3 regions of the Streptomyces sp. NPDC050433 genome follow, and region 2 is predicted to be linked to each of the others. Evidence: riboswitches for the same ligand, from Rfam matches in the RefSeq annotation. Region 2 holds a riboswitch; each other region holds the start of a gene.

What was found. A riboswitch is a leader RNA that binds a small molecule or an ion and turns the genes downstream of it on or off. The one in region 2 is predicted to bind cyclic di-AMP.
Positions count from the first base shown of each region.
Region 1: it holds a riboswitch for cyclic di-AMP, as region 2 does, so the genes downstream of both, ACIBLA_RS00945 (NlpC/P60 family protein) here and ACIBLA_RS28730 (M23 family metallopeptidase) in region 2, are expected to answer to the same signal.
Region 3: it holds a riboswitch for cyclic di-AMP, as region 2 does, so the genes downstream of both, ACIBLA_RS08930 (transglycosylase family protein) here and ACIBLA_RS28730 (M23 family metallopeptidase) in region 2, are expected to answer to the same signal.

Region 1 is NZ_JBITIB010000001.1:180,744-188,213, forward strand. It holds gene ACIBLA_RS00920 (PspC domain-containing protein) at 1-172, shown strand, start outside; gene ACIBLA_RS00925 (response regulator transcription factor) at 169-891, shown strand; gene ACIBLA_RS00930 (hypothetical protein) at 893-1,276, opposite strand; gene ACIBLA_RS00935 (NlpC/P60 family protein) at 1,342-2,409, opposite strand; gene ACIBLA_RS00940 (WD40 repeat domain-containing protein) at 2,690-4,111, shown strand; gene ACIBLA_RS00945 (NlpC/P60 family protein) at 4,087-5,268, opposite strand; cyclic di-AMP (ydaO/yuaA leader) riboswitch at 5,267-5,429, opposite strand; gene pcrA (DNA helicase PcrA) at 5,623-7,470, shown strand, end outside.
Region 2 is NZ_JBITIB010000027.1:114,644-122,113, reverse strand. It holds gene ACIBLA_RS28750 (alkaline phosphatase family protein) at 1-281, opposite strand, end outside; gene ACIBLA_RS28745 (DUF5998 family protein) at 281-880, opposite strand; gene ACIBLA_RS28740 (GNAT family N-acetyltransferase) at 931-4,278, opposite strand; gene ACIBLA_RS28735 (HPr family phosphocarrier protein) at 4,412-4,693, shown strand; gene ACIBLA_RS28730 (M23 family metallopeptidase) at 4,770-5,582, opposite strand; cyclic di-AMP (ydaO/yuaA leader) riboswitch at 5,595-5,761, opposite strand; gene ACIBLA_RS28725 (pitrilysin family protein) at 5,980-7,347, opposite strand; gene ACIBLA_RS28720 (pitrilysin family protein) at 7,371-7,470, opposite strand, start outside.
Region 3 is NZ_JBITIB010000005.1:208,612-216,081, reverse strand. It holds gene ACIBLA_RS08950 (Ppx/GppA phosphatase family protein) at 1-824, opposite strand, end outside; gene ACIBLA_RS08945 (DUF501 domain-containing protein) at 821-1,369, opposite strand; gene ACIBLA_RS08940 (septum formation initiator family protein) at 1,393-1,866, opposite strand; gene eno (phosphopyruvate hydratase) at 2,020-3,306, opposite strand; gene ACIBLA_RS08930 (transglycosylase family protein) at 3,493-4,179, opposite strand; cyclic di-AMP (ydaO/yuaA leader) riboswitch at 4,183-4,359, opposite strand; gene ACIBLA_RS08925 (transglycosylase family protein) at 4,617-5,543, opposite strand; gene ACIBLA_RS08920 (cytochrome P450) at 5,656-6,909, opposite strand; gene ACIBLA_RS08915 (helix-turn-helix domain-containing protein) at 6,994-7,470, opposite strand, start outside.

The DNA.
Region 1 (7,470 bases), on a different contig from region 2:
AAGAGACCGGGGGCCCGGATTCGATCTGGACTCGGTGCCGGACGACCGGATGGGCGTACGGGAATCGATCTTCGGCCGGATGGAACGCAACGGCGGTACGGCGAGGGTGCGTTCGGCGCCCGACGGGGGTACGGAAGTGGAGCTTGAGATGGAGAGGGCGGCGGACGCATGACCGGCACCAGCGGGACGACCGGCACGGGCGGCGACGGGGGAGAGGCTGAGGCCAGGCGCGTGCGCGTGGTGCTGGTCGACGACCACCGGATGTTCCGCACCGGCGTACAGGCCGAGATCGGGCAGACCGCGACCACGGGCGTGGAGGTCGTCGGCGAGGCCGCCGACGTCGACCAGGCCGTCACGGTCATCACGGCGACCCGCCCCGAGGTCGTCCTGCTCGACGTCCACCTCCCCGGCGGTGGCGGCGTGGAGGTGCTGCGCCGCTGCGCCCCTCTGATGGCGGCGTCCGACGACTTGGTCCCGGTGCGCTTCCTCGCGTTGTCGGTCTCCGACGCGGCCGAGGATGTCATCGGCGTGATCCGCGGCGGTGCGCGCGGCTATGTCACCAAGACGATCACCGGCACGGACCTGGTGGACTCGATCTTCCGCGTCCAGGACGGCGACGCGGTCTTCTCGCCGCGTCTGGCGGGCTTCGTGCTCGACGCGTTCGCCTCGACGGACGCGCCGCCGGTGGACGAGGACATGGACCGCCTCACCCAGCGCGAGCGCGAGGTGCTGCGGCTGATCGCGCGCGGTTACGCGTACAAGGAGATCGCGAAGCAGCTCTTCATCTCGGTGAAGACGGTCGAGTCGCACGTCTCGGCGGTGCTGCGCAAGCTCCAGCTCTCCAACCGGCACGAACTGACCCGGTGGGCGACGGCGCGCAGGCTGGTGTGAGTCAGTGTGAGCAGAGCCATTCGGTGACGTAGTCCCGTCCGTTGTGGTGCAGCAGGCCGCGGACGCACTCGCCGGGTGCCGTGTTCAGCCTGCCTGACAGCGCGGCCGAGCCGTCCTCCGTACGGAGGACGCCGAACCAGCCGGGGAACGCCGTGATGCGTGCGTCCTTGCGCTGGTAGCCGAGTTGGAGGGCGGGTGCGGGGCCGCCGGCGGTGTCGTGCCGTACGTAGCGCGTCGTGAACGTCCCCCTGCCGCCCACCGGGCCCTCGACGCAGAGCCGGCCGCCCGTGAGGTCGCCGCAGCCCTCGGGGGTGACGCCGACCGGGGCGAGGACGAGCAGCGCGCCGGCAGCGAGCGTGGTCGCGAGGACCCGGCTGTTTCTCATGGCGATCATCGTCGTGCGGCGGATGCGGCACGGCATCCGGGCTTGGGCCGGACGGCGGCTGTGCGCTACGCGGGGCGGGTGGCGCCCGCGAACGGCATCTGGTCGATCGGGGCCGTCCGCACCTGGGCGCCGGGCCGGGGGGCGTGGATCATCTGGCCGTTGCCGACATAGAGCCCGACGTGCGAGATGCCGGAGTAGAAGAACACCAGGTCGCCCGGAGCGAGCTGGGCGCGGGAGACCCGTTGGCCCGCGTTGATCTGCGTGTACGTGGTGCGCGGGAGGGAGACCCCGGCGGCGCGCCAGGCGGCCTGCGTCAGACCGGAGCAGTCGAATCCGTCGGGGCCGGTCGCACCCCACACGTACGGCTTGCCGATCGCCACGCGCGCGTAGGCGACCGCGGCGGCGGCGCGGGCGGTGGGCGCCGGTACGGCCCCTGTCACCGCGCGGCTCTGTGCGCCTCCGGCGCGGGCGGCGCGCGGGTCGGCCGCGCCGGTGCTCTCCGCGTACGCCGCGCGTTCCGCGGCGGTGAGCCGGTCGAGCAGCCTCTCGGCGTCCGCGAGTTTCTTCCTGACGGTCGACTTGTGCTTCGCCAGGTCGGCCTGACGGCTTTTCAGTTCGGCGAGCTCGGCGTCGGCCTTCGTACGTAAGCGGCCGAGTTCGCCGAGCTGCGCGCGCATCCTGTCGACGGCCCGCGCCTGCTGGAAGCCGGCCCGTTCGGCGAGGGCCGCCCCGCGCAGGTAGGCGTCGGGGTCGGAGCTGAGGGCGAGCTGTACGGCGGGGGAGAGGCCGCCCGCGCGGTACTGGGCGGTGGCGATGGAGCCGAGGGCGTTGCGCGAGACGTTGAGCCGTGCGGTCCGGCGGGCGGCCTCGTCGCGCAGTGTGTCCAGCTTGGCGCGTGCGTCGGCCGCCTTCTCCTTGGCGCCGTTGTACTTCTCGGTGGCGGCCTCCGCCTCGTGGTAGAGCCTGTCGACCTTCGCCTTCACCTGGGCCGCGGTGAGTTGCGGTTCGGCGTGTGCCGGCCCTTCGACGCCGGTCGCCGACGCGGCCCCGGCGAGGGCGAGAGTGGCCGCCGTACGGCTGTAGGGGCCGCTGAACGGGCGGTACTTGGATCGGGTTCGACGGTGCGCTGCCACGAGGGCGTCCACATCCTTCTTCGTTCTTCTGCGTTCTTCTTCGTTCCGGCTGTCGTGGAGGACGGTAGGCGCGGAGGTCACAGAGGCGCGTCGGCCTGCCCGCTATTGCCCGGAGCCGATGGCTCGGTGACGGATTGTGGCCGACGGGGGCGCGGCAACTTCGCCGGTTTCGGAAGGACTTGACCGATCCGGCGACACCGGCACACGGGGCGGGGAAGCGGTGGTACGGGGAGGTCCGGGGCAGGCCGGATTGTCAGTGGTCCCGAGTAGGTTCTCTCTCATGACCACTCTGGGGGAAATGCTGAAGGGGCCCTGTTCCACCTCGCTTTGGGAGCAGCTCTGCCCGCTGCTCGAAGCGCTGGACGAGACGGAGCTGGCCGCCGCCGCGACGGCTCTGCGGAGCTGGCCGCCGGAGCGGCGGCCGATGCCGGACCGCTGGTGGGACGAGTTGCTGGCGGGTGGGACCCGGCCGTATCACGCGCTGGCGGGGACGCGCAGGCTCGGCCGGCTGGTCGACGTGGAGTGGGCGCGGGTGCCGGCGGAGCCCGACGCGGACCGGGACGAGTATGAGGAAGCGAACGAGGCGGCGGATGAGGCGGCGGACGGCGATGAGCCGGCCGACGGCGCGGCCTTCCCCTACGGCGCCATCGCGGTGGCGGCCCCGTCCGACCTGCGCCGGGTGGTGTTCGGCGCCGTGGCCGAGTGGCATCACAACGGAGGAGACGTCGTCGGCTGGAGCACGGTCGCGAGCGCGCCGCTGACCATGCTTCTCAGCGGCGCCGACTATCACGACAACCCGCTCGACATCCAGCTCTCCCCGGACGGCGCGACCGTGGCCGCCTCGGTGGAGTGCCGCTGGCACGCCTGGTCGTCCGCCGGGGAGCCGCTGTGGTCGCTCGACCCCGCGGAGATATGGCCGGACGGGGAGGCCGACGACGGCGGAGACGGCGACGACGAGGGTGAAGGGGAAGAGGACGACCTCGTGGGTATCGACGTCCCGGTGCGGTTCGCGTTCGACGCGGACGGCCGGAGGGTAGCCGTGGGGCGGCTGCGCGGCGGCCCCGTGGCCGTTCTGGACGCGCGGACCGGGAAGGTCCTGGCGCCCGACCCGGGCGGCGCGCGGTGGGAGGGCGAGGGCCCTGTCGCCCTGGACGCGGCCGGGCGGCTGCTGGCGCACGCCCACGGCAGCCGGCTGGTGGTACGCGACGTGGACAGCGGCGCGGTGCTCGCCGACGCGGACACCGGGCTGGCCGCGATCCACGCGCTGACCATGGCACCGGACGGCACCGGGCTCCTCGCCGTCGGGGCGGACGGCAAGGACGACCCGGCGGTGTGCTCCCTGTCCCTGTTGCGACAGGCGGCATCGGCACCGACCCTCACGGCGGGTGAGCTGATACGTGCGGACCGGGCGCCCGACGGCATGATCGCCACCGACCCGATGTCGGTCATCACCGCGCGGGCGGTGTGGACCGCGAAGGGGCCGCTCGCGTTCATGTCGTCGGACGACGGGGATGTCCTGTTCGGCGACGACGGCCGCGTCCTGCGGTTGTCGTCCGGACCGAGCATCGCCGCCTTCACCCCCGACGGCCGCGCCCTGATCACCGTCGGGGGCGCCGAACAGGACGAGATGGACCCGATCGACGTCTGGTTCCTCGACGCCATGGACCCGGCCGCTGATCAGGCCGGGCGCACGCTCCCGTAGATCGGCATGTAGTAGATCGACTCCTCGCGCACGTTCGTGCCCGGCTTCGGCGCGTGGATCATCTTGCCGTCGCCGATGTAGATGCCGACGTGGCTGATGTCGTCGTAGAAGAACACCAGGTCGCCGGGGAGCAGGTCCGCGGTGGCGACGCGCGTGCCGACCTTCACCTGGTCCCAGGTCGTACGCGGCAGCTGCACGCCCGCCTCCTTCCAGGCGGCGGCCGTCAGCCCCGAGCAGTCGTACGAGCTGGGGCCGGTGGCGCCCCACACGTACGGCTTGCCGATCTGGGCGCGGGCGAAGGCGAGGACCTTCTCGGCCTTGGCCGCGTACGTACCGTCCGTGTCGCCCGAACCGGTGCCCGGGTCCGAGCCACCGCCGGTGGAGGGCTGCTGCTGCTCTTCCTGCCGCGCCGCCTCCTCCTGGCGCTTGCGCTCCGCCGCCGCCTCGGCCTCTTCCTTGGCCTTCGCCGCCGCCTTGCGGCGCGCCTCCTCCTCCTTCTTCCGCTCCAGCTCGGCGAGTCGCGCCTTCTCCTCGGCCGTCAGCTCCGCCAGCAGCGAGCGCGCCTCCGCGAGCTTGTTCTGGACCTTCTGCTTGCCCAGCTTGAGCGAGGCCTGCGACTCCGTGAGCGTCTCCAGGCTCTTCGTCGCCTTGGCGCGCTGCTTGGCCGCCGACCGCTGCTCCCTCTGGAAGTCCTCGACCGCCTCCTGCTGGCGCTCGGTCAGCCGGCTCATCAGCTGGGTCTGCTCGAAGTACGACTCCGGGCTGTCGGCGAACATCAGGGCGGCCGTGGGACCGACCGCGCCCGCGCGGTACTGCGCCGCCGCATACGTACCGAGGGAGCGCCGCGCCTCGTTCACCTTGTCGGCGCTCTTGGCGACGTCGTCCAGGACCTGCTCGACCGACTTGCGCTGCTTTTCGGTCGCTTCCTTCGCCTTGTTGTACTGCTGCGTCGCCGTACCGGCCTGCCGGTACAGGTCGTCGACCTTCTTCTGCACCTCTTCCACCGAGGGCTTGGGCTCGGCCGGCGCGGCGGTGGCGCTCTGCGTCGAGAGCAGCGTGACGGACGCGAGCGCGGCCGTCGTGAAACCGACGGCCGGTGTGTGCGCGCGCACCCCGGTGCGGGTGCGCGTTTTGCGATGCGACGCCAAGGCCGACATCTCCTTCCGTGGACCGCCTACCGGGTTAGCTGTCGGGTTCGGGCGGAACGGAAGGCTGCCCTACGGGCCTGGGACTACGGCCCGATTCACCCCGGTCGAACGTGGTGGGTCCCCGGTTCCGAACTCCCTTCACGGAAGCCCGGATTCGGCGCAGGCCGCCCGCCCGGCGCTGATCGCCGATGGAGTACGGACCGCCTCGGCAGGCACGCTAGCCAATCTGTGGTGCTGCTGTGAAGGATGATGGCCGATATGCCCGATACATTTTCGTGACCTTTCTCGCGAACGGTCGCGCGCACCCCCCGCGAGGCCATGTGGCGGCGGGCTGTCAGTGCGGCACCCTAGACTCAGGAAGCGATGAGCAGCCTCTTTGACGACAGCTTCCTGGCGGACCTCCAGCCCTCGGCCGAGGAGCCCCCGCCGCCACCCGAGGACACCGCTCCGGACCCCGACGACACCGCTCCGGAACAGGTGCCCGACGATCTCTTCGGAGGGAAGTTCGACGTGCCCCCGCCCAGGGATCCGTATCACCGCGACGGTGCCCCGCGCACGGTCGTGGACCCGGCGGCGCTGCTGGAGGGGCTGAACGAGGAGCAGCGCGCCGCCGTCGTGCACACCGGATCGCCGCTGCTCATCGTGGCCGGCGCCGGTTCGGGCAAGACTCGCGTGCTGACCCACCGGATCGCCCATCTGCTGGCGACCCGCAGCGTGCATCCGGGCGAAATACTGGCGATCACGTTCACCAACAAGGCCGCGGGCGAGATGAAGGAGCGCGTCGAGCAGCTCGTCGGACCGCGCGCGAACGCCATGTGGGTGATGACGTTCCACAGCGCCTGTGTGCGGATCCTGCGCCGCGAGTCGAAGCGGCTCGGCTTCACGTCCTCGTTCTCGATCTACGACGCGGCCGACTCCAAGCGGCTCATGGCCCTGGTCTGCCGCGATCTGGACCTCGACCCCAAGCGGCACCCCCCGAAGTCGTTCAGCGCGAAGATCTCGAATCTGAAGAACGAGCTGATCGACGAGGAGACCTTCGCCGGTCAGGCCACGGACCCCTTCGAGAAGACGCTGGCCGAGGCGTACCGGATGTATCAGGCGAGGCTGCGCGAGGCCAACGCCCTGGACTTCGACGACATCATCATGACGACGGTCCATCTGCTCCAGGCGTTCGGGGACGTCGCCGAGCACTACCGCCGCCGCTTCCGCCATGTGCTGGTGGACGAGTACCAGGACACCAACCACGCGCAGTACACCCTGGTGCGTGAGCTGGTCGGCCCCTCGGGCGAGGGATCCGACCCGGCCGAGCTGTGCGTCGTCGGTGACGCGGACCAGTCCATCTACGCCTTCCGGGGCGCCACGATCCGTAACATCCTCCAGTTCGAGGAGGACTACCCGGACGCGACGACGATCCTGCTGGAGCAGAACTACCGCTCCACACAGACGATCCTCAGCGCCGCCAACGCGGTCATCGAGCGCAACGAGAGCCGGCGCCCGAAGAATCTCTGGACGAACGCGGGCGCGGGCGCGCGGATCACCGGGTATGTGGCGGACACCGAGCACGACGAGGCGCAGTTCGTCGCCGACGAGATCGACCGTATGACCGACGCGTCGGAGGCCAAGGCGGGCGATGTCGCCGTCTTCTACCGGACGAACGCGCAGTCGCGTGTCTTCGAAGAGATCTTCATCCGCGTCGGCCTGCCCTACAAGGTCGTCGGCGGCGTGCGCTTCTACGAACGCAAGGAGGTCCGCGATGTGCTGGCCTATCTGCGCGTCCTCGCCAATCCGGAGGACAGCGTCCCGCTGCGCCGGATCCTGAACGTGCCCAAGCGCGGGATCGGCGACCGTGCCGAGGCGATGATCGACGCGCTCTCGGGGCGGGAGAAGATCTCCTTCGCGCAGGCGCTGCGCCGGGTGGACGAGGCGTACGGCATGGCGGCCCGCTCGTCGAACGCGGTGAAGCGCTTCAACACGCTGATGGAGGAGCTGCGTACGATCGTCGAGTCCGGCGCCGGTCCGGCGACCGTCCTGGAGGCCGTGCTGGAACGGACCGGCTATCTGGCGGAGTTGCAGGCGTCGACCGACCCGCAGGACGAGACGCGGATCGAGAACTTGCAGGAACTGGCCGCCGTGGCACTGGAGTTCGAGCAGGAGCGGGCTCAGGCGGCGGGTGCGGACGCGACGCCGGCCACGGACACGGCGCCGGCCACG
Region 2 (7,470 bases):
GACGTCAGATACGGCGCCTCGGCCGGGTGGTCTTTTATCTGCTGCCAGCCGAGGCCGTCGATCAGGAAGACGCAGTTGCGGTCGGCAGGGGTGAGTTCGGGGATGACGGCGGCCGGGGTGCCGGGTGCGGCGCCGGGTGCGGTTCCCGGGACGGAGACGCCCTGGCCCGCGACGAGGGTGGGCAGCAGGTCGGCGAGCGAGCCGCCGCCGTACTCGGGGACGGGCGCGGTGTGCAGGGCGAGCGGGACCGGGTCCTGCCAGGCGGCGGGCGGGGCGGCCATCAACGGCCGGTCGACGAGGGGGTGGCCGCGGTGGCTTCGGAGAGCGACTGGGCGAAGACGAGCGTCTGCCGTACGGTGTCGGGTCCGTCACCGGCCTCGCTGACGCGCAGGCTCAGGTCGTCGGCCGTGGAATTGCCGGTGTAGCCGTGGTCCGCCTCGCAGTTCGGGTCACCGCAGGCGGCGGGCTCCAGATCGATCCGGGCGACGGCGCCCCAGCCGATGGTGAGGACGACCTCGCGGGGCAGGGTGCCGGGGGTGTACGACTCGGGGTTCGCGACGACGCGGCTGACCACGACGGACGAGATCCGGTCCAGCTTCACGGACTCGGTCGAGGTGGTGGCGTACGGCGTCGGCGAACTGGTGTCGGCGGCCTGCTCGTCGGTGTGACTGACGATGAAGCGGTGGGCGGTGAGGACGAGAACGGTGACATGCCGGCGGACCTCGTTGGAGTCGAACGTCGTCTCCTGGTGCACCAGATACGAAGCGATCTGCTCACCTCCGACAGCGGCCTCCACCGCTTCGGCCACGAGAGCCGGGTAGTAGCCGCTGCGCTCGATCGCCGTGCGCAGCCCCTGGGTCGTCGTACCGGTCTTCGCCATGGCCCCATCCTACGGTGGCGGGGTGTATGGCCAGCACCGTGTGGACCCCCTCAGTAACTGGGGAGGCGGCGGGGGCCGAGGTCGTCGCGGGACGGGGGCGGGGCGAGGCGGACGCTCGCGCCGAGTACGGAGAGGCCGTGCGCGGCGACCACCACCGGTTCGAGCGTGACGGAGACGATCTCCGGGTGGTCGTCGACGAGCCGGGACACGCGGAGCAGCAGTTCTTCGAGGGCGTCCGTGTCGACGGGCGCGGAGCCGCGCCAGCCGAAGAGGAGTGGTGCCGTGCGGATGGACCGGAGCAGTTCGGCGGCCTCGCGGTCGGTGACGGGGACGAGCCGGTGCGCCAGGTCGCCCAGCAGCTCGGAGGCCACGCCCGCCAGCCCGAACGAGAGCACGGCGCCGGCGGCCGGGTCGATGACGGCGCGCACGACGGTGTCCACCCCGCGCGGTGCCATCGCCTGGACGACGGGCCGCAGCCCGGCGGGCCCGCCGAGCAGGTCGGTCAGTTCGCGGTACGCCGTCCGCACCTGGGCCTCGTCGGTGAGATCGAGCCGTACGCCGCCGAGGTCGGCCCGGTGGCGCAGATGCGGCGCGGTGGTCTTGAGCGCGACGGGGTATCCGAGCCGCGCGGCGGCTTCGACGGCGTCGTCGGGGCCGGGCGCGGGCAGCGTGGGCCGTACGGCGATCCCGTACCGCGCGAGCAGTTCACGGGTGTCGTCGTCACCGAGGCTCATCCCCTGCGGGTCCGGGGACTCCGCGCCGAGCACCCGGTCGATGAGCCCGGCGGCCCCGCTCTCGTCGATGTCGTCGTACTCGGGGACCTTGCCGGGCTCGGCGGCCTGCCGCCGCCACTGCGCGTAGGTGACGGCCTGACTGAGCGCACGCACGGCGCGCTCGGCGGCGGGGTAGGCGGGGATCCGGCCGGGGGTGGTGGCCTGGTGGTCTGCGCCACCCGGCGGGGCACCCCCGGTGCCGGACACCGGCACTGCCGGGGAACCGGGGTCGGTACCGGGGGGTGTGGCTGCCGCCGAGGGGGTGTCACCGGTGCCGCGCGCGGGCGGGGGCGGGGTGGCGGGAGTGGTGCCCGAGGGGACCTGGCCGGTGCGGGCCGGCCTGTCCTCGGCCTCGTGGCCGGCGCCTTCGACGGCTCGACGTGCCGACGCTCCTGCGGAGCCACCCGACGCGGGCGGGTCGGTCGGGGAGAGCTGACCACGACCGGTCGGCCTGTCCCCGGCCATGGCACCGGCGCCTTCGGCAGCCGGACCTGGCGACGCTTCTCTGGTAGGGCTGCTCGCTCCTTCGACCGCCGGGCCGCCAACCGGCGTGGCAGCCCGGCCGGGATCCGGCGCGGCGTGGGCGGGCGGGGTGACTTCCCCCGGTCCGCTCGCCGGCCCGGCGGGGAGGTCGGACGCCCCGGCCCCCGCCGTTGGCGGGGTCACCTCGGCGGGCGTCCCGTCGCCCCGGCCGGTCGCGGGCCCTCCCGCCCCGTCGGCGGACCCCGGTGGGCCGGACCCCGGCTCCGGGCCCGGTCGGGGGGCCGTTGTCGTGGCTGTCGAGAGGGCCTTCGCGAGGCCGCCGATCTCCACGTGGACCACCGTCACCGGCTTCGCCGGCGACGTCGAGGCCGCCTCGCGCAGTGCCGTCGCCAGGACCTCGCCGTCGCCCGACTCCATCGCGCCGTTCTCGCCGACCCAGGGGATCGCCGTGACGACGACCGCGTCGCAGCCCGGGTCCGCGAGTGCCGTGGCCAGTGCCGTACGGAAGTCCTCGGGGCGGGCCGACGTCGTGAGGTCGAGCGGGGGCAGCGGGCGCAGGCCCTCCGTCAGGCAGGCGTCGTACGTGAGGAGCCCGAGTGATTCGGAGTTGCCGAGGATCGCCACGCGCGGCCCCGCCGGCAGGGGCTGGGTCGCGAGCAGGACGCCCGCGTCCACCAGCTCCGTGACGGTGTCCGCGCGGATCACCCCCGCCTGGCTGAGCAGCGCCGAGACCGTCGCGTCCGGGATGCGCGTGACCGGTACCGCGTGCCCCGGCGGCGCGCTGCCGCTGTGCCGCGCGCCCTTCGCGACGACGACCGGCTTCACCGCCCCCGTACGCCTCGCCAGGCGTGTGAACTTCCGTGGGTTGCCGATCGATTCGAGGTACAGCAGCACGACGTCGGTGTCCGGGTCGTCGTGCCAGTACTGGAGGAAGTCGTTGCCCGAGACGTCCGCCCGGTTGCCCGCCGAGATGAAGGTCGACAGGCCCGCGCCGCGCCGCACCAGCCCGGCGAGCAGCGCGATGCCGATCGCGCCCGACTGGGTGAAGAGACCGATCCGCCCCCGGTCGGGCGGCTCGGGCGCGAGTGAGGCGTTCAGCCGGACGGGCGGCGAGGTGTTGATGACGCCGAAGGCGTTGGGGCCGATGACCCGCATTCCGTACGAGCGTGCCTGCCGCACGAGTTCACGCTGCCGCTCCCGCCCGGCGGGCCCGCTCTCGGCGTATCCGGCGGACAGGACGACCAGGCCCCGGACGCCGTGTTCGCCGCAGTCGGCGACGACTTCGGGCACCCGTTCGGCGGGGACGGCGACGATCGCGAGGTCGACGGGCTGTCGCAGCTCCGCGAGGGAGCGCGCGGCCGGGACGCCGTCGATCTCGGTCCGGTCCGGGGGCAGGGCGGCGTTCACCGCGTACGTACGCCCCGTGAAGCCCCCGTCGACGAGATTGCGCAGCACGGCGCGCCCGACGCCGCCCGGCGTACGTCCGGCGCCGACGACGGCCACCGACGACGGGCCGAGGAGCCGCTGCACGGAGCGCGCCTCGGCGCGCTGCTCGCGGCCCCGCTGGACGGCGAGGGATTCGGCGGTCGGTTCGAGGTCGAGGACAAGACGGACCGCGCCGTCCTCGAAGCTGCGTTTCTGGGTGAACCCGGCGTCCCGGAACACCTTGATCATCTTGTTGTTGGCGGGCAGCACCTCCGCCGCGAAGCGCCGGATCCCGCGCTCGCGCGCCACCGCGGCGATGTGTTCGAGGAGCGCGGAGGCGATGCCGCGCCCCTGGTGCGCGTCCTGGACGAGGAAGGCGACCTCAGCCTCGTCGGCGGGCTCCGACGCGGGCATGCCGCGGGCGTCGATCCGGTCGTAGCGGACGGTGGCGACGAACTCGCCGCCGACGGTGACTGCGAGCCCCACCCGGTCCACGTAGTCGTGGTGGGTGAACCGGTGGACGTCCTTGTCGGAGAGCCGGGGGTAGGGCGCGAAGAAGCGGTAGTACTTCGACTCGTCCGAGACCTGTTCGTAGAAGCTGACCAGCCGCTCGGCGTCGTCGGTGGTGATGGGCCGGACGCGGGCGGTGCCTCCGTCGCGCAGGACCACGTCTGCTTCCCAGTGATCGGGGTAGGCGTGCTGCGACGGCGGCGTCATGGGGAGAGCCTACGGCGCGCGCACCGGTAGCGTCGGCTCCTGCGCCGGGGCAGTCTGGGGGTGCCTCACCAGGCAGTTACGGGGCACATGAGACACTGGTCTAGACAACAACTGTGACTTGAAGGGCAACACCATGGCTGAGCGCCGCGTCAACGTCGGCTGGGCCGAGGGCCTGCACGCCCGTCCCGCCTCCATCTTCGTCCGCGCCGCCACGGCCTCCGGTGTTCCGGTGACGATCGCCAAGTCCGACGGCAGCCCGGTCAACGCCGCGTCGATGCTCGCCGTGCTGGGTCTGGGCGCGCAGGGCGGCGACGAGATCGTCCTGTTCTCCGACGCGGACGGCGCCGAAGCCGCGCTGGACCGGCTGGCGCGGCTCGTCGCCGAGGGCCTGGACGAACTGCCCGAGACCGTCTGAGCCCTCAGGTACGGACGGCACGGCGAGGGCCCCGGCAGCAGGACTGCCGGGGCCTTCGTCGTGTTGGCGTATCGGGTCAGACGCTCACGCCGTGCGCGCGCAGATACGCGACCGGGTCGATGTCGGAGCCGTACTCCGCGCTCGTCCGCGCCTCGAAGTGCAGGTGCGGGCCGGTGGTGTTGCCGGTCGAGCCCGAGAGGCCGATCTGCGTGCCCGGAGCGACGCTCTGGCCGACGGAGACGCCGAGCGAGGAGAGGTGCCCGTACTGGGTGTAGCTGCCGTCGTTCATCCGGATGACGACATTGTTGCCGTACGCGCCGCCCCAGCCGGCCTCGACGACGGTGCCCGCGCCGACGGCCACGACCGAAGTGCCCGACGCCGCGCGGAAGTCGACGCCGGAGTGGCTGCCGGAGGACCAGAGCGCCCCTCCGGTCCGGTAGCCGGTGGTGAGCGAGGAGCCGGCGACCGGGAGCCGGTAGGAGTTGAGGCGCTTGCGCTCCGCGGCCCGTGCCGCGCGCTCCTTGGCCGCACGGACCTCCTTGGCGCGGGCCTCCGCCTTGCGCTTCGCCTCGGCCTTGGCACGGGCGGCGGCCTTCGCCGCCGCCTTCGCCTCCGCGGCCTTCCGGGCGGCCAGGTGCTGCGCGTCGGCCTGGGCGTCGATCGTCGCGGCGAGCGAGTCGTCGATGACGATGGCGCGGACGGGGGTGACCGGGGCGGCCTGGGCGGCCTCCTGTGCGACGGCCGCGTCCGCGTCGGCGGCGAGGGCCGGGGATCCGAGGGTGCCGATGACACCGGCGGCGGTGAGAGTCGCGACTCCGGCCATGTTCGCGCCTCGGCGCGTCATTCGGCTCCGGGCACGGTGCTTCCCGGTGGCACGGGTGAACGCCATGAAGTGGCTGGTCCTTTCCTTCCTTCTCGCCTACCGGGTTAGCTGACGGGTTCGGAGCAGGAAGGTCTCCTACGGGTTCCTCCGCGGATCACGCGAAGGCTCCCGATTCACCCCAGGGACACGAGTGGGTCCCCGGCTCCCCCGGCTCGCGCCTGACGGGGACTCGGCGATGGCTGTCCGGTGCCGCGGCTGCGGCGGGCTCTGACGAACAGCCGGACCGACGCTAAGGGGTCATCTTTCAATCACCAAACAGACAGCCCCATTTGTAGTGCACGCCACAGGGCATTCAGGCAACCTCCTTACGAATACGGACATAACAGAGGGCCCCGGCGACAGGTTCGTCACCGGGGTCCCCTTTATCCGTATCGCGCCGCCCGTATCGCGGAGCTGCTTCCGCTCAGCCGGTGACGACCTTCACCTCGCCGATGCCCAGGGCCTCGACCGGCTCCCGGATCACGGAGGCGTCCCCGACCAGCACCGTGACGAGCCGGTCGCCCGGGAAGGCGCTGACGACCGCGGCCGTCGCCTCGACCGTGCCGGTCTCGGCCAGCCGCGCGTACAGCCGCGCCTGGAAGTCGTCCGGGAGGTGCTGCTCGACCTGGTCGGCGAGCGTGTCCGCGACGGACGCGGCCGTCTCGTACTTCAACGGCGCGACGCCGACCAGATTCTGTACGGCCGTCTCACGCTCGGGGTCCGTCAGCCCGTCGGCCGCGAGCGTACGCAGGACCGTCCACAGGTCCTCCAGCGCGGGCCCGGTCGACTCGGTGTCCACGGAGCCGCTGATGGCGAGCATGGAGGCGCCCGTGCCGTGCGGGTCGGAGCGCAGCACCTGCGCGAAGGCCCGCACGCCGTACGTGTAGCCCTTCTCCTCACGCAGCACCCGGTCGAGCCGGGAGGTGAGCGTGCCGCCCAGGCAGTATGTGCCGAGCACCTGGGCCGGCCAGACGCGGTCGTGCCGGTCGGGGCCGACCCGGCCGATCAGGAGCTGGGTCTGGACCGCTCCGGGCCGGTCCACGATCACCACACGGCCGGTGTCGTCGGCGGTCACCGGCGGCACGGGGCGCGGCTCGGAGGTGTCGCCCGTCCAGTCGCCGAGGGTGTCGGCGAGCAGCGCGTCGACGTCGACGCCGGTGAGGTCGCCGACGATCACCGCGGTGGCGGTGGCGGGGCGGACATGCGCGTCGTAGAAGGCGCGGACGCCCTTCGCGTCGATGCGTCCGACGGTCTCCTCGGTGCCCTGGCGGGGGCGCGACATGCGCGAGGTGGCCGGGAACAGCTCCTTGGAGAGCTGCTTCGCCGCGCGGCGGGCCGGATTGGCCTGCTCGTGCGGGATCTCGTCCAGCCGGTTCGTGACGAGCCGGCCGACCTCGCTCTCCGAGAACAGCGGCGCGCGCAGGGCGTCGGAGAGCAGGCCGAGCGCCTTGGGCAGCCGGGAGACGGGGACTTCCAGGGAGACCCGGACGCCGGGGTGGTCGGCGTGCGCGTCGAGGGTGGCGCCGCAGCGCTCCAGCTCGGCGGCGAACTCCTCGGCGGTGTGCTTGTCGGTGCCCTCGGACAGCGCGCGGGCCATGATCGTGGCGACGCCGTCCAGGCCCTCGGGCTCCGCCTCCAGCGGGGCCGCGAGGGAGATCTCGACGGCCACCACCTGCTGGCCGGGGCGGTGGCAGCGCAGGACCGTCAGGCCGTTGGGCAGTGCGCCCCGCTCGGGTGCGGGGAACGCCCAGGGCCTGGCCTCGCCGGCCGTCGGCTGCGGGTGGAACTCCATCGTCATGGTCACGGCAGCGTCGGTCACTGGTCCGCCTTTTCGCGCTGGTCGGGGGTCTCGTCGGTGCTCTCGTCGGAGGCGGCGTCGTCGTCCTCGGCGGTCGTGGGCTCGTAGACCAGCACC
Region 3 (7,470 bases), on a different contig from region 2:
GACACGATCACGTCCACCCTGCCCGGATGCATCACCGGGATCGTCGCGCGTTCGGCGTGGGTGGAGGACAGCAGCGTCGTGGTGATCTCCCGGACGACGTCGAAGGGGATGCGCGCGTGGTGGATCGCTTCCGAGTCGTACGCCGTCAGACCCAGCGCGATCGCCGCGACCGTGGTGACGGAGCCGGCAAGGCCGACGAGGGTGCGGGCCTCGCCGAGCGGGACGTCCCGCGCCACCGTGTCGAGGGCGGCGGAGATGTCCGCGCGCAGGGCGGTGATGTCGGCGGGGGTGGCCGGGTCGGCCAGGCGGTGCCGCTCGGTGAGCCGTACGCAGCCGATGTCGACCGACCGCCCGGCCGTGACCCGGTCGGCGCCGACGACGAACTCGGTGGAGCCGCCGCCGATGTCCACGACCAGGTAGGGCTTCTCCAGGTCGGCGCGGCCGGCCAGCTCCCTGGTCGCGCCGGTGAAGGAGAACTCCGCCTCCTGGTCGCCGGTGATCACCTCGGGTTCGACACCGAGGATGTCGAGGACGCCGCGTACGAACTCGTCGCGGTTCTCCGCGTCGCGGGACGCGGAGGTGGCCACGAAGCGGGTCCGGTCCACACCGTGTTCCTTGATGATCGCGGCGTACTCGCGGCAGGCCGCGAAGGTGCGCTCCAGCGCCTCGGGGGCGAGCCGGCCCGTCCGGTCGACGTCCTGGCCGAGCCGCACGATCGTCATGCGCCGGTCGAGGTCGACGAGTTCGCCGGTGGCGGGGTCGGCGTCGGCGACGAGGAGGCGGATGGAGTTGGTCCCGCAGTCGACGGCGGCGATCCGGGTCATTCGGTACCTCCGGCAGCTTCGTCAGGCTTTGTGAACGGGATCACACACGGGCCCTTGCGCCACCACTCGGGCAGCATCGCCAGCGCCTCGTCGCCCAGCGGGTTCACTCCCGGACCCGCCGCGAGCGCGTGCCCGACCAGTACGTGCAGGCACTTCACCCGGTCCGGCATCCCGCCGGCGCTCGGGAAGCCCGCCAGCACTTCGACGGCGTCGCGGCGCGCGATGTAGTCCTCGTGCGCCTTGCGGTACGCGGCGGCCAACTCCGGGTCGGTGGCGAGGCGTTCGGTCATCTCCTTCATGACGCCGTTCGCCTCCAGCGTGCCGATGGCCGAGGCCGCGCGCGGGCAGGTCAGATAGTAGAACGTCGGGAACGGCGTGCCGTCCGGGAGGCGCGGGGCGGTCTCCACCACATCGGGCTGCCCGCAGGGGCAGCGGTGCGCGATGGCGCGCAGACCGCGCGGGGGGCGGCCGAGCTGTTGTCTGAACGCGTCGACGTCCGCCTCGGTCGGTTCGGTGCGTTCGGTCTGCGGAGGGGGCGTTTGCATACCTGCGTCGGTTTCCTCGGTGTCTATCTGTCCGCCCGGTCGGCGCTGTCGACGCCGTCCAGGAGATTGGAGTACCAGGGCCGGTCGGCCGCGCCCTCATCGGTGCGGCGTTCGTCGGCGGCCCTGGGGTCGGCCATGATGTAGCCGGTCTCCCCCGGCATCACGTAGTGCAGATGCTCGCGCGCGAGGCGCTGGATGTACGCGTCGTCCTGGAGGCGGGCCTTCTCGTCACGCAGTTCCTCGACCCGCTGCGCCGCCTCGCGCGTCAACTGCTCCTGCTTCGCGATGTCGCCGCGCTGCGACACGTACTGCCGCATCGGGTAGGCGAGCGCGACGATCAGCGAGCAGACGACGAGCACGAGGAAGGCCGCGCGTCCGGTGAGCCGGGAGCGGCGGGCCTGCCTGCGGGTCTGCGAGCGGTAGACGCGGGCGGCGGTCTGCTCGCCCAGAATCCTGATCTTGGTCGCGGTGGAGAACCGGTCCCTGTTCGCGGCCATGGTCCCGCCTCCCTGGGGGGTGTCGCGAACCCCTCGTACCTCTGTACCGCCGTACTGCCTCTGTACGCGCGTACGTCCCCGGACACGGTACGGGACCGTGGCCGGGGACGGCCGTACGACGGGCGGACGGATGGCCGGTGGTGGCCCGCCTGGTCAGTCCTTGAAGCGGGGGAACGCGCTGCGGCCCGCGTACACCGCCGCGTCGTCCAGGATCTCCTCGATGCGCAGCAGCTGGTTGTACTTGGCGACGCGCTCGGAGCGGGCCGGGGCGCCGGTCTTGATCTGGCCGCAGTTGGTGGCGACGGCCAGGTCGGCGATCGTGACGTCCTCGGTCTCGCCGGAGCGGTGCGACATCATGCACTTGAAGCCGCTGCGCTGCGCCAGCTCCACGGCGTCCAGGGTCTCGGTCAGCGAACCGATCTGGTTGACCTTGACCAGAAGGGCGTTGGCCGAGCCCTCCTCGATGCCACGGGCCAGGCGCTCGGGGTTGGTGACGAAGAGGTCGTCGCCGACGATCTGGACCTTGGAGCCCAGCTTGTCGTGGAGGACCTTCCAGCCGGCCCAGTCGTCCTCGAAGAGCGGGTCCTCGATGGAGACCAGCGGGTACGAGGCGACAAGCTCCTCGTAGTACTCGGTCATCTCGGCGGCCGAGCGGGACTTGCCCTCGAACTCGTAGGAGCCGTCCTTGTAGAACTCGGAGGCCGCCACGTCGAGCGCGAGCGCGATGTCCTTGCCCGGCGCGTAACCGGCTTCCTTGATGGCCACCAGGATCAGGTCGAGCGCGGCGCGGTTGGACTCCAGGTTCGGCGCGAAGCCGCCCTCGTCGCCGAGGCCGGTGGAGAGCCCCTTCTCCTTCAGGACCTTCTTCAGCGTGTGGTAGACCTCGGCACCCCAGCGCAGGGCCTCGGAGAACGACTCGGCGCCGATCGGCGCGATCATGAACTCCTGGATGTCCACGTTGGAGTCGGCGTGCGAACCGCCGTTGAGGATGTTCATCATCGGGACGGGCAGCAGGTGCGCGTTCGGGCCGCCGAGGTAGCGGAACAGCGGCAGATCCGAAGCCTCGGAGGCGGCGTGCGCCACGGCCAGGGAGACACCGAGGATGGCGTTGGCGCCGAGCGAGGACTTGTCGGGCGTGGCGTCCAGGTCGAACATCGCCTGGTCGATCAGGCGCTGCTCGGTGGCGTCGTAACCGACCAGCTCCGGGCCGATCTGCTCGATGACGGCGAGGACCGCCTTCTCGACTCCCTTGCCCTGGTAGCGGTTCTGGTCACCGTCGCGGAGCTCAAGGGCCTCGAACGCACCGGTGGACGCACCGGAGGGGACAGCAGCACGGCCGGTGCTGCCGTCGTCGAGGCCGACCTCGACCTCGACCGTTGGGTTGCCTCGGGAGTCAAGGATTTCCCTGGCTACGACGACGTCGATGGACGGCACGAGCATCTCCTTCTGGGATGTGACGCGTGGAGTGCAGGGTCTCATTGGCCTTGCGGCATGAGCCTAACCGGCTCCCGGTCGGCGGTCGGCAGATGCCCGCCCGCTGGGACGAAAAGAGTCCTGAATGCCCGTTCAGCCATGAATGTCCGAGCATTCGGTCCGGTGGGCCGGGCGGACCTAGGTGGGGAAGGGTCAGCTCAGGTGCAGCTGCTGGCCCGGGAAGATCTCGTCGGCGTCCTCGACGATGTCCTTGTTCAGCTCGAAGAGCTTCTTCCAGCCGCCTTCGACCTTCTTGGTCTCGGCGATCCCGGAGAGGGTGTCGCCGGCCTTGACCTTGTACTCGCCGTCGCCCTTCTTGACCGGGCCGCGGGTCTCGGTGCGGGAGGCGGGCTGCTCCTGCTCGGCGCGCGGGGCGGCCTGCTTCTTCGGGGCGGCCTTCGGCGCGGACTGCTCCGGGGCGGCCTTCGGGGCGTCGTCGGCCGAACCGGCGTCGTTCGCGGCGTTGGACAGGCCCACGCCACAGCTCGGCCAGGCACCCTTGCCCTGGCCGGCCAGGACCTTCTCGGCGATCTGTATCTGCTGGGACTTCGAGGCCTGGTCGGCGCTGGAGGCGAAGGCGTTGCCGCCGTACGCGGCCCAGGTGGAGGCGGAGAACTGGAGACCGCCGAAGTAGCCGTTGCCGGTGTTGATCGACCAGTTGCCGCCGGACTCGCACTGGGCGACGGCGTCCCACTCGGCGGTGGTGGCCGCGGAGGCGGAGGTGGCGCCGATCAGCGGGGCCGCGACGGCGGCACCGGTGATGCCGGCGAGCGTGGCGTAACGGGCGGCCTTGGACGGACGGCGGTGCTTGCCCTTGCCGGACGCGCTGGAAAACAGCATGCGAGATCTCCTCACCGACGCCTGCGAGGTGAGCTGTCGGGTTCGGGCCAAGTGAGTTGCCCGGCCGTGCGACCCGAGAACGCCTTCACGTCCCCCTGCACACGGCTGCACCCCGAGCCGGCCGTCGTGACCGGCACTTACCTTTGGGTCCCCCGCTCCTGCCTTCGGCGCTTGACGCGACGACTACTCCCCCCGACCGACGGCAGGATTCGGCGTGACGGTCGACGGTGCCCGCGGTGCGAGCGGTTAAGACCGTAAACACAGACATCCCGGATGTTCAAAGGAGGAACATCCGGGATGATTCGCCCATCTCGCCCCGAGGAAACCTCTGTTTACGCAGGTCGGGCGAGAGCGGGGCGAGTTGGCCGTCCGGCGGCGCCAGTTGGGTCGAAGAGACCCTTGTCTCACTTACGCAGGTCCGGACATAGGCGGCTTAACTACCCCTGCTTCACGGTCAGATCGAGGCTCTGGCCCGGCAGGATGAGGTCGGCGTCGGAGCCTACGACCTCGCGGTTCGCCTCGTAGAGCGCGGGCCAGCCGCCCTCCACCTTCTGCTCGTCCGCGATGGCCCAGAGATTGTCACCGGTGCGGACGGTGTACGAGCCGTCGTCGGCGTCGCCGTCGCGCGTCGAACCGTCACCTCGTGAGGCATGGCGGCCACTTTCGCGGGCTTCGTCAGACTCACCCGACTTGCCTGCTTCGGCCGATCCGTCCGAGGCCTCGGCGCCGGTGCCGGTGTCGGCCGACCCGCTCGACTCGGGGGCCGGTTCGCCACGGTGCTTGCCCTGTCCCGTGCTGGGCTCGGTACTGGGCTTCGCGCTCGGCTTGTCGGCGCCGGAGGCGGAGTCGCGGCCGAACTGCCCGGACGACGGAGTCGACTCGGGAGCCGGAGGCAGCACGGCCTCTTCGCTGGGCTCGGACTCGTCGGGCGTCTCGGTGGCCTCGCTGTCCGGAGCCGTATCCGCGTCCGTATCCGCGTCCCCGCCCTTCTCCGCCGTGAGCCCGGTCACCAGCGCACAGGTCGGCCACGCGCTCGGCCCCTGCTCGGCGAGGATCTTCTCGGCCACGGCGATCTGCTGGCTGCGGCTGGCCTGGTCGGCGGTGGGGGCGTACGCCGTACCGCCGAAGTCGTCCCAGGTCTCCTGCGAGATCTGGAGCCCGCCGTAGTACCCGTTGCCGAGGTCGGCGCTCCACATGCCGCCGCTCTCGCACTCGGCGACGCGGTCCCAGGTGGAGGCGTCGGCCGCACTCGCGCCGGTCGCGCCGAGCAACGGGATGGCGATCGCCGAGCCTGTCACCCCTGCCGCGACGACGAGGGCAGGAGCCTGACGGGGCCGACGGTGCCGGCCATTCCCGGAGCGCATGCGGTTGCCTTCCGTGAGACTGGTGAGACGGTCGTGAACGTAGCCGTACTCGAACGCCTGTCACAAGTCGATGCAGCGTAGATCACGTGAAAGTCACAGTGCTGACGTTTCGTCAGTCACTCACCGCTGTGAACCGCACCGGGAGCGTGCGCAGTCCACGCATGATCAACCCACCACGCCACCGCAATTCGGATGGATCGACCGCAAGTCGCAAGTCGGGCAGACGAGTCAGCAGCGTCCCGAGGGCGGTCTGCCCCTCCAGCCGGGCGAGCGGTGCGCCGAGACAGTAGTGGATGCCGTGGCCGTAGCCGAGGTGTTTGTTGTCACTACGCGACAGGTCGAGCCGGTCGGGATCGGCGAACCGGTCCGGATCGCGGTCGGCGGCGGCGAGTACGACGAGGACGGGGTCGCCCACCGCGACGCTCTGCCCGCCGAGTTGGACGGGCTCGGTGGCGTAGCGCCAGGTGGCCAGCTCCACCGGCCCGTCGTAACGCAGCAGTTCCTCGACGCCGGTCGCGAGCAGATCCGTCTCGCCGGCGCGGAGGGAGCGCTGAAGGCGCTCACGCTGGTCGGGGTGACGAAGTAGGGCATACACCCCGTTACCCACCAAATTCACGGTCGTTTCGAACCCCGCGAAGAGGAGGATGAACGCCATCGCGGCGGCCTCGTTCTCGGTGAGGTGCTCGCCGTGGTCGCTCGCGCGGATCAGACCGGAGATCAGATCGTCGCCGGGGTCGTCCCTTTTGCGGTGGATCAGTTCGGCGAGATACCCCCGCATCTTCTTCACGGACCGCGCGACACCACCGCGCGGCCCGCCACCGTGCCGGATCATCATCCCGGCCCAGTCGCGGAAGTCGTCCTGGTCCTCGCGCGGCACGCCGAGCAGATCGCAGATCGCGTAGATGGGCAGCGGAAAGGCGAAGTCATGGATCAGGTCGGCCTCCCACTTCGCCGCGAACGCGTCGATCAGACCGTCCGTCAACTCCTTTACGCGGGGCGCGAATTCGGCCACCCGCCGGGGTGTGAACGCCTGCGACACCAGCCGCCGCAGCCGGGTGTGGTCGGGCGGATCGATGTTCAGCAGATGCGTCATCAACTCCGCACCGCGCTCCCCCGGAATCCCCGTCTTCCCCTTGGCGTGCGCCTGCTCGGCGTGATGCACGGGATTCTTGGAGAGCCGCGGATCGGCGAGCGCCCGCTTGGCGTCCACGTACCGGGTCACGAGCCACGCGTCGACCCCGCTCGGCAGCGTCGTCCGCCGCACGGGCGCGTGCTCGCGCAGCCAGGCGTACGCGGGGTAGGGGTCGGTGGCGAACTCCCAGGTGAAGAGTTCGGGCGCGTCGGTCCCGGAGGGCAGGTCGTGCATGGCCCGACAGTAACCGGCCCGGTCTGAGAGCCGGCCGTCGCGGGCTGCCGGTCCGTCGGGGGGTCGGGCCGTCGGGCCGTCGGCTCAGACCACCGTGCCCGTGGCATCCTCCTCGGCCTTGCGCATGGCGGTGCGCAGCACGGAAGCGCCCGTGGGTGTGAGGGTATGCAGCACGCTGGGGCCGTTGCGGACCGTGGTGACCAGTCCCGCGTCGCGTAACACGGTGGCGTGTCTGCTGGCGGAGGAGGCGGAGACCCCGGCGGCACGGGCGATCTCGCCGGTCGTGGCACCGGCGGACGCCGCGTGCAGGGCAACTGCCCTGGCGCGCCCGAGCAGGTTGGTCAGGGACTGCTCGGGGTCGTCGCCCAGGGAGCGGGCTTCGGGCTCGTGGAGCAGCGAGTACCAGACCACGGGCGGCAGCTTCGGGTCGGCGAAGGCGACCGGCTCGCCCCAGTTGAAGTACGAGGGGACGAGGGTGAGTCCCCGGCCGTTCAGATACAGGTCCCGGTCTTCCGCCTGCCTGGGGTAGGAGACCTCCAGGACGGGCGGGTGCCAGCGCAG